Regions from separate parts of the Paenibacillus sp. GL_099_B genome, predicted to be linked through region 2. Evidence: predicted binding sites of a transcription regulator. Region 2 holds the regulator's gene; each other region holds the start of a gene.
The links. Region 2 encodes Rex, which represses fermentation and respiration genes when NADH is low (regulators of the CRP and FNR family bind a similar motif). Its sites were predicted from a motif close to TTGTGAAATATTTCACAA; they were not measured.
Positions count from the first base shown of each region.

Region 1 (3,197 bases), 300 kb from region 2:
ATCAGACGATTAATCAGGTGATCCTGTTTCGTCAAGCGTGCATAAAAAGCAAAGAAACCCGCCCCGAAATCAATGGAGGCAACAATTAAATAGCCATACAAGAACAGCCAGAGTACCGAAATGCCAATCAGTTCGTAACTCATGCACGCTCACCCTTTTCTGTAGACTGATTGTGCTTCTCTTTCATCCATTTCTCCATCTCGACTTCTGCCGGATTATTGTTGAACAAACGTCTTAAGACAAGAACACACATAACTCCCAGAACGATGTAGAGAAGCAGGAAGAAGAAAAAGATCATTCTTATGTTGGGTGATGAAGTGGCTGCTTCCTCCACACGCATATATCCTCGGATAATCCACGGCTGTCGTCCCAGTTCAGCATAGAACCAGCCCAGCTCAACTCCGAGAAAAGCCATCGGTGCGCCTAGCGCTATGATCCCAAGCAGCCACTTGTTCAGCTCATTGCGTTTTTTCCAGAACACAAACAGGAAATACAGGACTGAGATAACCAGCAGTGTAAATCCAATTCCGGCCATTAAATCAAACAGGTAGTGAACGAGCAGCGGCGGCCATTCGTCCTTCGGAAACTCCTCCAGTCCGGTTACCTCTGCATTAAAGTCACTAAAGGCCAGGAAGCTGAGCAGTTTCGGCAGGTGAAGGGCACCTATAATTTCATGCTCTGCATTCAGCCATCCCAATAAAATCAAATCTGCGCCGCTCTCCGTCTCAAAATGCCATTCTGCTGCTGCAAGTTTCTCCGGCTGATGCTCGGCCAAAAACTTGGCGGACACATCTCCCGCTAACGTGTTCAGTAAGCCGAACAGCAGAACCACCGCCATCATGAGGTTCAAGGCTTTTTTGTGGTATGCAGATGCCCCTTTTCTCAGCAGTGCAAAGGCTGCAATTCCGGCTAACAGGGCAGCTCCTGTCAAATAGGCCGAGCTTAATACATGAAACACCTTGGAGAACGTCGCCGTATTCAGCATCGCCTGCACCGGGTCAACCGCTGTGAATTGGCCTGCTTCCATGACAAAGCCTCCAGGCTGGTTCATGAAGCCGTTCACCGTCGTAATAAACACAGCCGACATGCCTGCTCCCGTGACGATTGGAATCGTCAGCAGCCAGTGAATGTACGGATTTTTGAATCGACCCCACGTATACAAATAAATGCCCAGGAAGATCGCTTCAAAAAAGAACGCAAACACTTCCATGAATAACGGAAGTGCGATGACATTGCCTGCCAGTTTCATAAAATTCGGCCATACCAGGGCCAGTTGAAGTGAAATCGCTGTACCGGTCACCACACCAACCGCCACAGAAATGACAAAACCTCTTGACCACCTCTTCGCCATCAGTGTGTAATGGGGGTCCTTCTTGCGAATCCCCATGAATTCTGCAATTGCGATCATTAGAGGTATACCTACGCCAAGTGTCGCAAAAATAGCGTGGAAGCCCAGCGTCATACCTGTCACCAGCTTGCTCCACATCACCGTATCGATTGCCATTCTTTACTGCCTCCTTTCAAACTCTGTTCGATTTTCGTAATGTTTGAATCTTTAAATTATTAGGTCAGTCAGCCCTTGGACTGCGTTCTTTATCAGGTTGATAGGAGCCCCACGAGACTGGTTCAGAGTTTATCTACAAACCGTTCCTCCATCGTTGTATGTACAAAGAGAATTTTTTCACAAAGTAAGAGACGAAGGAGCTTTACCACACCATCATTGTGTATTGCTACACATAGTCACTGGGCTGAGCATGGGTTGGCGAGCTATGTTTTACCTGATACTGAAGGGCCAAAGTACTTAACAGGACCTAATAGTTAAAATTATTATATCTTTGTGAATTAGCAATACAATCACTGACACGTCTTCGTCCCTAAATGTTCAAGAAAGGATCAACTCTTTCTGACAACTCGGTGAAAAGCGTAAAAAGCACCCAAAGGGGCTATTGATTCATTAGGTACAACCGTGGTATTACGATTTCAATTCCACTATGCGTGCAAGGTGTTCGTGAAAAAATAAAACAAAAGAAGCCGCTTATATAGCGACTTCTTTTGTTCTTAAGTCTTGCAAAGCTTTAATTCTTTTGCTGTACGGTCTCCACCAGCCATTGCTGCAAGGGAATATCTTTGGTCAACTCACCGAGCAGAATGTGACTGAATATGCCTTCCTGATCTATGATCATGGTCGCTGGCAACCCGGTGATGCGATACTTGCTGGAAATCTTTCCGGTCACATCAATGATAACAGGGAAATCGAATTGCTGTTTCTCCATAAATTCACGAATGGTGCCCTTCGCTTCCCCCACGTTGACAAACAAGGTCTCTACATCGTTTTGATATGTCTGAGCGATCTGATTAATCATTGGCATTTCCCTCACACAGGGCGTGCACCATGAAGCCCAGAAGTTAATCATGACGACTTTGCCCCGATAATCGGACAGCTTCACCTGTTCTCCTGCTGAATTAATCGCAGTGAATTCAGGAGCAGTTGCACCGGCTTCAATGGCACCGGTTCTTTTGGGCTCGGATGATGAAGTCCCCTGGTAAATTGCCCACGCAGCGGCCAGTAAAGCAGCCATTCCAATCAGGAAAGTAATCAAACGTCTCATTTTCGTACTCATTTTTTTACTCTTTATTTCCAATCGATTCACCTTCATTTTAAGCCAAGACTATGATGAAAAGCAGCATGAAGCGACCCGAACTGTTGACGAAAGTCTTCAGTAGAGCCATTTCCCACATTACGTCCTTGGTTCATAAAAACAATCTGATCGGCAACATCATCTGCGATCTCAAGCTGGTGGGTGGAGAACACGACCATATGCCCCTCTTCCTTGATCTGTTTTATCAGATTTGCAAACTCCTGCATCCAAAAGGGGTCCAGTCCATTCGTTGGCTCATCCATGATCAGCAGCGGAGGCTTGGACAGCAGAGCCTGGGCAAATAAAACACGCTGCCGCATACCTTTGGAAAAGGTCGTGACCCGTTTCTTTTTTTGATCGTCCAAGCCTACCATAGTCAGCACTTCCGTTACTCGCTCTTTGGGCACTTTCCTAAGTGCTGCCCAGAACTGGAGCACTTCCTCTGCCGTCAAACCCTGGTTGAAATGATAATCATCCGGCATATATCCGATCTGTTCCGAATATCGCTTTCGTTCTTTGGACCAGCGCATCTTGTTTACAATGATTTCACCCGAGGTA
Region 1 is NZ_CM174430.1:4,236,670-4,239,866, forward strand. It holds gene AC3ITG_RS19120 (cytochrome d ubiquinol oxidase subunit II) at 1-143, opposite strand, end outside; gene AC3ITG_RS19125 (cytochrome ubiquinol oxidase subunit I) at 140-1,504, opposite strand; gene AC3ITG_RS19130 (TlpA family protein disulfide reductase) at 2,076-2,621, opposite strand; gene ccmA (heme ABC exporter ATP-binding protein CcmA) at 2,654-3,197, opposite strand, start outside.
Region 1: AC3ITG_RS19125 (cytochrome ubiquinol oxidase subunit I) is a predicted target of Rex. The motif match lies at 1,670-1,687, and genes of this name have one in related genera.

Region 2 (3,197 bases):
GCCGTCACCGTTCAACTATCGCGAACAGGCTCTGCTTGTCATTCCACGTGATTTCCCAAGCGTGAAGGGCAGTGTAGGCGATGCCCACTTTGTGGATATGCTCGTGCACTCGCTCGCGGAAACGGCTATCGCGACTCGTGGACGCATGATGGTGTTGTTCACCTCCTACCGCATGCTGCGTCAGGTTTATGACCCGCTTAAGGAGGCCTTGTCAGGCAATGATATCTCTTTACTTGGGCAAGGGGTGGACAGCGGCAGTCGTTCTAAGCTTACACGCCGCTTCCAAGATGCGAAAGCAACGGTGCTTCTTGGCACAAGCAGTTTCTGGGAAGGAGTGGACATTCCGGGAGAGGCTCTGACCTGTCTTGCGATTGTCAGACTGCCGTTCCAGCCACCGAATCATCCATTAGTCGAAGCGAAGAGCGAGCTTTTGCAACAGCAGAAGAAAAACCCGTTTATGAAGCTGTCAGTGCCACAAGCAGTCATTCGTTTCAAGCAGGGATTTGGCAGACTGGTTCGTACAGGTAAAGACAGAGGCATAGTGATTGTATACGATACACGCGTCATTGAAGCGTATTATGGCAAGTACTTTTTATATTCATTACCTGGTCCCAAAATGGAGCACATGCTCACCGAGCAGATGGTTCCACGCATTTCGGAATGGCTCGAGAGACCAACCGATGAACAACAATAACAGATATGCTCTGTACCTTGCATTATTGCATGACGCCACTGATTGGCGGTAAAATTGAGTAATATCATTTATTCGTTCATGGATATGCGAGTAAAATGATTAAAGGAATAATTTAAGCAATTATCCATTATATAACAAGGAGCATCCTGTTTAATTCAGTAATCATTTTTGCATCGTTTTAGACAGGGTGCTCATCTTTTGATCTATCTATCGTGGCCTTGGTAAGGGGGAGCAATGAATGAAATCAGATAAAATTTCGGAAGCCGTGGTGCGTAGATTGCCTGTTTACTTGCGTTATTTGAATGAACTGCATCAGCGCGAAGTCAATACGGTTTCTTCACAAGAACTTGGACTGAGGCTGGATTTGAATCCTGCCCAGATTCGTAAAGACCTGGCTTACTTCGGTGACTTTGGTCGTAAAGGGATCGGGTATGACGTTTCATATCTCATCGAGAAAATCCGCCATATTTTAAAAATAGACCAGCAGATCAATGTGGCTCTTGTTGGAGCAGGTAATTTGGGACATGCTTTGTCCAATTACAATGCCTACCTCAAAGACAACATGAAGATCGTCGCTGTATTTGATGCCTACGGTCCGAAGATTGGGAGTCAAATCAACAGTCTGACGGTGCAGCCGATGAATGAATTAACGGATTCGGTCAAAAAAGATAACATTCGTATAGGTATTATCACGGTTCCGGATACGGAAGCTCAAAATGTTGCAGATCAGCTGATTGAGTCAGGAATTGAAGCGATCCTGAATTTTGCGCCAACGATCCTAAAGACCCCGCCGCATATTCGCATTCATCATGCCGATTTTACGACGGATCTGCTAAGCCTTGCTTATTACTTGGAGAATGGAAAGGACGACGAGGAAGATGACGACAAATAGATGGGTAATTCACAACGGCAAATTTGCCGTGAGTGAGGGTACGAATTGGAAAGTGGTTCAAGGTTTTATGGTTGTCGAGAATGACAAGATTGTGCATATTGGTGAGACATTGCCGGAAGGAGACGAAAGTCTGACAAAGGTGGACGGAAAAGGACTGTTCTTCTTGCCGGGTCTGATCAATACGCATGGTCACGCGGCCATGTCGCTTCTGAGAGGTCATGGAGACGATCTGGCGTTACAAGTATGGTTGCAGGAGAAAATGTGGCCAATGGAAGCCAAAATGACGTCTGAAGACGTATATTGGGGCACATCACTTTCCGTGCTTGAAATGTTGAAGGGCGGAACAACAGCGTTCCTGGATATGTATGATCATATGGATCAGGTGGCGAAAGTGGTGGAACAATCTGGCGTTCGGGCTGCTCTGGCACGTGGGGTAATCGGACTTTGCTCAGAAGAAGAACAACTACGCAAGCTGGAAGAATCCGCAGCATTTGCCCGTCAATGGAATGGACAAGCAGACGGAAGAATTACAACCGTAATCTCTCCACACGCCCCTTACACTTGCCCTTCGGATTACATAGAGAAGCTGGTACAGGTTGCTCATGACCTGAATCTGCCTTTGCATACGCATATGTCTGAAACGCTTCGCGAAGTGGAGCAGAACGTGGCTGATTACGGACTGCGTCCGGTCGCACATCTGGAGAAGCTAGGATTTTTCTCCCGTCCATCTCTGGTTGCGCATGCGGTACATCTGAATGATGAGGAGATCGAGATTCTCGCACGGCATGATGTAGCAGTTTCCCACAATCCAGGCAGTAACCTGAAATTGGCTTCGGGTGTTGCACGTGTACCTGATCTGCTGAAAGCAGGCGTGACCGTGTCCCTGGGAACAGACGGACCAGCAAGTAACAATAATCTGGATATGTTTGAAGAAATGAGACTGGCTGCGTTGATTCACAAAGGGGTATCCGGTGATCCTACTGCAGTGCCGGCAGGGGAAGCGCTTATGCTTGGAACTTCGTATGGTGCCAAATCCATATTCCTGAACAATACAGGAGCTCTGCAAGTTGGCATGAAGGCCGACTTCATCGCGTTGAACATCGAACAAGCCCATTTCTATCCTCATACCGATCTGATTTCCCATACGGTCTACTCGGCATCGGCCAAAGATGTGGAGCATGTGTGGGTGGATGGTAAACAAGTGGTTAAACATGGCGAATGTCTTTCGATGGATGAAGAGCGCATTCTGCGTGAGTCTCAACTGGCATTTGACAGTCTTCTGGCCCGTTAATTACAAGGACAGGAGCGTCATAGGGAAAGGAAGTTCGGCTTTTGAAGAAAAAAAAGAAGTGGATATGGATATCGCTGCTGCTCCTGGTTCTGATTCTGTTTGGACTTCAGCGTTATTATGTCTATGTTACCCAGGATCAGCGCAAGGAAGAGGCGTTGGCCATACAGGCGGCCCAGGAACAGCTGGGGATTACGTCCCACGAAGAGCTGCGTAAGTATGTCTGGGGGCAGAAAGACGGCGGAGACAACATATACTGGACCCTGATCGGCAAAAATAAGGATAACCAGGATGTCATGGTGTGGATCAAGTTTGATGAGAAT
Region 2 is NZ_CM174430.1:4,541,305-4,544,501, reverse strand. It holds gene dinG (ATP-dependent DNA helicase DinG) at 1-694, shown strand, start outside; gene AC3ITG_RS20500 (redox-sensing transcriptional repressor Rex) at 933-1,586, shown strand; gene AC3ITG_RS20495 (amidohydrolase) at 1,573-2,877, shown strand; gene AC3ITG_RS20490 (cell wall elongation regulator TseB-like domain-containing protein) at 2,919-3,197, shown strand, end outside.

Region 3 (3,197 bases), 220 kb from region 2:
CATGCGATCGAAGCGTATGTATCCGTTATGGCGAATGATTACACGGATGGTCTGGCGATCAAAGCGATTCAACTGGTATTCCAATACCTCGAGCAATCTGCGCTGCAAGGTGACAAATTGGCTCGTGAGAAAATGCATAATGCTTCGACGATTGCCGGTATGGCTTTTGCCAACGCATTCCTGGGCATTAACCACAGCTTGGCACACAAATGGGGCGGTCAGTACCATACAGCACACGGACGTACCAATGCGATCCTGATGCCGCACGTCATTCGCTACAATGCGAAAAAACCGACCAAATTTGCATCGTTCCCGAAATATTCGCACTTTGTTGCAGATGAGCGTTATGCCGAAATTGCCCGCATTCTGGGATTGCCTGCACGTACGACAGAAGAAGGGGTTACCAGCCTCATCAATGCCATTCGCAAACTGAACAAAACATTGGGTATTGAAGAGTCGTTCCAGGAAATCGGATTCGACGCCAAAGACTTTGAGGCACATGTGGATTATCTGGCAGACCGCGCATTCGAGGACCAATGTACAACAGCCAATCCAAAACTGCCGCTGGTGACTGAGCTGGCAGATGTGTATCGCAATGCATTCTACGGCAAGTTTGAATAACAACTAAAGCAACAGCAGGATTTAGGCAGATATAGTCAGGGTTCCCCGTGAGGGGAGCCCCGATTGCCGTCTTTCCTGTAAAAAAGGTATAACGTAATCTTTGAAGTTGTCTTTTCTAAAAGAGGTTACACGGAATCCGTGATGTTACTTTTTGAACCAGGTATTCACACCATAACGAAGAGGGAAGAAAAAAACTGAAGAAGCGAAGTGTTCTCTTTCAAGCACGATTTCAACCTTCTATGCTATATAGTTTGAATCATAAATGTACACGATAAGGGAGAGGAGAGAAAAAACCTGAAGAAGCGATAGCGCTCGCCTTTATCCCCGGATTTTCCCTTTTTAAAAGGGAATCAAAAAAATCTGGGGGTAACAGCGATCGGAAGGTTGTTCTATCCTTGGAGTGGCCAGTGTACATATCCTTTCGTTCAAATTATATTGTTCAATTGGGGAAATCGGGTTTGAACATTGATCGGAAGTTGTTCTGTCCGCGCAGTGGCTAAATGTGAATAGTTATAAGGTTCACTTTGACACAGCACAGGTGAAGTGAGGATGGTCACAAACTTTGTGATAAAAATCACAGATGATGAAAGAACGAAGACGTATACTGAAAATGTAAGAAAAACATTCATCCGCGGTTCCGGTTCCCAAGTAGAGAGAACATGTTCCGGCTTACATGTGAAATTTATCACATTAATCGCGGCTCTGGGCACAGATGAGACGAGTGAAGCATCCTGTCATGTGTCCGGAAATCCAAATTTGTGGAGGGATTACTATGTCGGTGATCGAAAAAGATGTCAAACAACAAACAGGTTGGAGAAACTTTACCAAAGGAACATGGACGAAATCCGTAGATGTGAATGATTTTCTAGTACGCAACTTATCACCTTACTATGGCGACGAAGCATTTCTTGCAGGTGCAACTCAGAATACGAAAGAATTATGGGATATCGTATCCGATCTGACAAAAAAAGAGCGCGATAACGGCGGGGTACTCGATGTTGACGTAAACACGCCAGCAACGATTGTTTCTCACCAACCAGGTTATCTGGATAAATCCAAAGAACAGATTGTTGGTGTTCAAACGGATGCTCCATTCAAACGTTCCATTCAGCCATTCGGTGGAATTCGCATGATGATTGATGCTTGTGAAGCTTATGGTTTTGAAATGCCTCAAGGCGTCATTGATATATTTACGAACATCCGTAAAACACATAACCAGGGCGTATTTGATGCTTACACATCTGAAATGCGTGCAGCACGTAAAGCAGGGATTATTACCGGTCTGCCTGATGCTTACGGCCGTGGCCGGATCATCGGTGACTATCGCCGGGTAGCTCTGTATGGCGTGGACTTCCTGATTCGGAATAAAAAAGGTGAACTGAATGCACTTGAAGTCGATGTGATTGATGAAGATGTCATTCGCCTGCGTGAAGAACTGTCCGAGCAGATTCGTGCATTGCAAGAATTGAAACAACTGGGCGAAATGCACGGTTTCGATATTTCCTTGCCAGCCACAACCGCAAAAGAAGCGTTCCAATGGCTCTACTTCGGTTACCTGGCTGCGATCAAAGAGCAAAATGGTGCAGCAATGTCGCTTGGACGTGTTTCTTCTTTCCTTGATATTTACATTGAACGTGACTTGCAAGAAGGCTTGCTAACTGAAGAACAGGCTCAAGAACTGGTTGACCATTTTGTTATGAAACTGCGGATCGTCAAATTCCTGCGTACGCCGGATTATAATGAATTGTTCAGTGGAGACCCAACATGGGTAACTGAATCCATCGGGGGCATGTCCGTAAATGGAGAAACCCGTGTTACGAAAAATAGCTTCCGTTTCCTGCACACTCTAAACAACCTTGGCCCTGCACCTGAGCCGAACCTGACTGTACTCTGGTCCACCAAGCTTCCGAAAGGTTTCAAACAATACTGTACGAAAGTATCCATCGAAACGAGCTCCATCCAGTATGAAAATGATGATCTGATGCGTCCGATCTACGGAGACGATTATGGTATTGCTTGCTGCGTATCTGCGATGAAGATCGGGAAACAAATGCAGTTCTTCGGCGCTCGTGCGAACCTGGCAAAAGCATTGCTGTATGCAATCAACGGCGGTCGTGATGAGAAATCGGGAGCACAAGTTGGACCGGAGTATCCGGCGATCACAAGCGAAGTGCTGGAGTACAATGAAGTTATGAAACGTTTCAAACCGATGATGGAATGGCTCGCCAAACTGTATATGAACTCACTCAACGTCATTCACTACATGCATGACAAATACAGCTATGAGCGTATTGAAATGGCCCTGCATGACCGTGACATCGTACGTACGATGGCTTGTGGTATTGCTGGTCTCTCGGTTGCAGCAGATTCTCTGAGCGCAATCAAGTATGCGAAAGTCAAACCGATCCGCAACGAACAAGGCATCGCAATTGATTTTGAAATTGAAGGCGACTTCCCTTGTTACGGTAACAATGAAGACAGTGTCGATAGCATTGCAGTTGAACTGGTGGAGAGCTTCATGGGCATGATTCGCAAACACAAAGCGTATCGTAATGCGATCCCAACACAGTCTGTAC
Region 3 is NZ_CM174430.1:4,763,001-4,766,197, reverse strand. It holds gene adhE (bifunctional acetaldehyde-CoA/alcohol dehydrogenase) at 1-621, shown strand, start outside; gene pflB (formate C-acetyltransferase) at 1,394-3,197, shown strand, end outside.
Region 3: pflB (formate C-acetyltransferase) is a predicted target of Rex. The motif match lies at 1,295-1,312, and genes of this name have one in related genera.

Region 4 (3,197 bases), 2.0 Mb from region 2:
GCGGGTACAGGGATGACTGAGATGTCTGCTGCTGATGAAGGTCTGATTGTTGAATCTGTCGTGCTGGAAGACAGCTATCGTCCGGAGTTCATGCCAACGGCTGAGAAACTGTTGCTCAAAGTGGTATATGAGCAGGCTACACGTCAGATCGTCGGAGCACAGGTGATGTCTCAGGTTGATCTGACCCAATCGATTAATACGATCTCGGTTTGCATCCAAAATAACATGACCGTAGATGAGCTGGCCTTCATCGACTTCTTCTTTCAGCCACATTACAACAAACCATGGAACTTCCTGAACACGGCGGGTCTGCAAGCACTACCTCCAATAGAAGTAAAAGCACCAGCAATGGTGTAAGGAAGGTTTGATTAATTTATAGCAACAAATAACCCGATCGGCCGATGAGAAATCACCAGCCTGTCGGGTTAACTTTTTGTTACGGATGATCGAATAATTTAAGGATATGAGTTTTAACTTTCCTGTTTTTTCTCTATAGCTCGTTGTTGTTCTCAGCAGATATTCCCCATGCACTTCCACTCAGCAGATTTCCATTAGCACGATAAGTTATCGTATAATCTCCACCTCTAACTCCCTGTGGAGTATCCGTAAAGCTTCTCCAATCCAGAGTACCACCGGGAGCTATATCTTTACTGAAGTATTCTTTTTTTGTTGAATCGTGGACCATTACCGCTCTAATTGTATTTTTTCCAGTATTTTTAATATAAACTTTGACATGGCCATATCCACCAGCGACATTGAACAAACTATAATCAGTGACTCCAGATAAGGTAGTTTTAAAAAGGTCTGAAGTTCTGAATGGAACAATAACAGGATCATCATCTTGAACAATAATCGGAGTTATAGACGGATTAACATTGGTAACTCTGTCTGTTTTTTGATCAGATGAAGCTGCTGCAACAGATACTGATGCTGCTAGTGACAAGGACAAAACGGATAATAAAAGTGCTTTTTTCATTTAGTGTACATCCCCTTATGTATAATGTTAATACATTACTATTAAACCATATATATAAATATAATTCAATATATTAACAATAATATTCCTTATATTACAACAATTTATGAATTTTACTATCCATATTGTTGTAGATAGTCCAATTAATTATATCATTGAACTTGAGTTTCCAAGAAGTATGAATCACATATCACTAGCTATTTCGGATGATATTCCCCAAGCTTGCCAGCTAAAATTTTCTCCATCAGCACGAAAGGTGATGTAATACTTTCCTTCCTCAACGCCTTGTGGAAATTTAGTAAAACTCGTCCATTAAATAGTCTTGCCAGGGGCTACTTTTTCGACGAAATATTCGTTACTTGAACGGTCATGTACCATCACCATTTTTTATCGTTTTCTTTTCAGAGTTCTCAATAAAGATTTTCACATGCTTATATTCTTCGTCAACATTAAAATTAGTAGATACATTGTTTCCAGCTAATACTGTTTTAAATGGCGGGTTGGATTCATGTTCATGAGTTGTCACTGTGTGATCAGGATCTCCTATAGATATCGTTTCGATGAGCTGACTTCTATTCTCGGTGTCTTTAGTTGTTACACGGGCATCTCGACTATTCCAAAAAACGTAGGATATGATACCCACCGTCAAGGCTAAACATAGTGTAGATATAGATGTTATTTTTTTCAATGGAGTATATCTCTCCTCACATACATAGTTAATGAATAAATTGTAATTTAATATGATTTATATATAATATTCAAGTGATTTCCAAATATGAAAGTTGAGTAACTTTTTATTCATCTGCTATTCAGCACAAAAGGCTTTCAAGGCAGAGTAAAGTAGGAACCTTCAGACTTTGTGATAAAAGTAACAAACCTCTTGAAACCTTCGCGATACAATGAACATATCAACAAAACAGGTTGAATTATGATGTTCATGAACTGTGAAGGAGAGGATCGTTATGGCAGCAAAAACACCTCTTGAGGTTGCACAATATACGGCGCATACGGGGATGAAGAAAGCTCAAAATCCGGTGTCCTCCGTATTGATACTCAGTTTTCTGGCAGGTGCTTTTATTGCGCTTGGATTTCTGCTGGATATTCGGGTCATTGCTTCTGCTCCGGCCGAGTGGGGCAGCTTGGTTAATCTGATTGGTGCAGCAGTGTTCCCGGTAGGTTTAATATTGGTGCTGATTGGCGGTGGGGAACTGCTGACAGGTAATATGATGGCCGTCCCACTTGCGACGATTGCACGTAAACTGTCCGCAGGCAACATGTTGAAGAATCTCACCTTAGTAACGATAGGTAATTTCCTTGGGGCGCTCTTTGTGGCCTATGCGTTTGGACATGTGCTCGGTCTGACGGCAGAAGGTGCCTATTTGACCAAAGTGGTGGATATGGCTGGACACAAGCTGGACGACAGCTTCCTTCAGGCTTTTATATCCGGGATCGGGTGTAACTGGCTGGTAGCTCTCGCAGTATGGCTGTCCTACGCATCGGATACGATGAGTGGAAAAGTACTGGGCATTTGGTTCCCAACGATGGCCTTTGTGGCTATTGGATTCCAGCACGTTGTCGCCAACATGTTCCTGATACCTGCGGCGATCTTCGAAGGGCATTATTCGTGGGGGCAATACATCATGAATTTCATTCCGGTATGGCTTGGCAACCTGACGGGAGGGGCGCTGTTTGTTGCGGCTGCCTACTGGATGGTGTACCTGCGCAAGCATGAGCCGGAAGTGAAGCCTGAAGTGGCAATGGCGGCGGCCCAGCCTGTGGAGACAGAAGCCAGACCGATGTGGAGCAAGCAGGCGTAGCAGCATTTTTCCGAGTAATAGAGTAGCGTTGTAACCGTGGTAACGAGTGCAAAGTAAACAGAAGAGGCGATTCTGATCTCGTTCAAGTCATGGCTGTCTGCTGTGATGGGCGGGAAAGGAATCGCTTTTTTTATGCAAAAAATATCCACGCAAAATAAATTCGCCATGACAAGGTTCGGGGGAACGAAACCTGTTCATGGCGAATTTCGGGAGTGGTCCATGATATGGCATGAGGAGGAAGTGGGGAAACACTAGCCTAATGCCTTATTTTTAATTTACCCCTGAATTTCGAGATTGAATCAAGGGAAAAAAAGATTTTTCGAAAAAAATTTGGAGCGGTTGTGACGGTGAAAAAAGACTGTTCTCTTTACGCGATTACCATGAAGAAGATATGATATGAGGAT
Region 4 is NZ_CM174430.1:6,555,048-6,558,244, reverse strand. It holds gene AC3ITG_RS29870 (FAD-dependent oxidoreductase) at 1-357, shown strand, start outside; gene AC3ITG_RS29865 (hypothetical protein) at 491-976, opposite strand; gene AC3ITG_RS29860 (hypothetical protein) at 1,344-1,664, opposite strand; gene AC3ITG_RS29855 (formate/nitrite transporter family protein) at 1,939-2,793, shown strand.
Region 4: AC3ITG_RS29855 (formate/nitrite transporter family protein) is a predicted target of Rex. The motif match lies at 1,834-1,851, and genes of this name have one in related genera.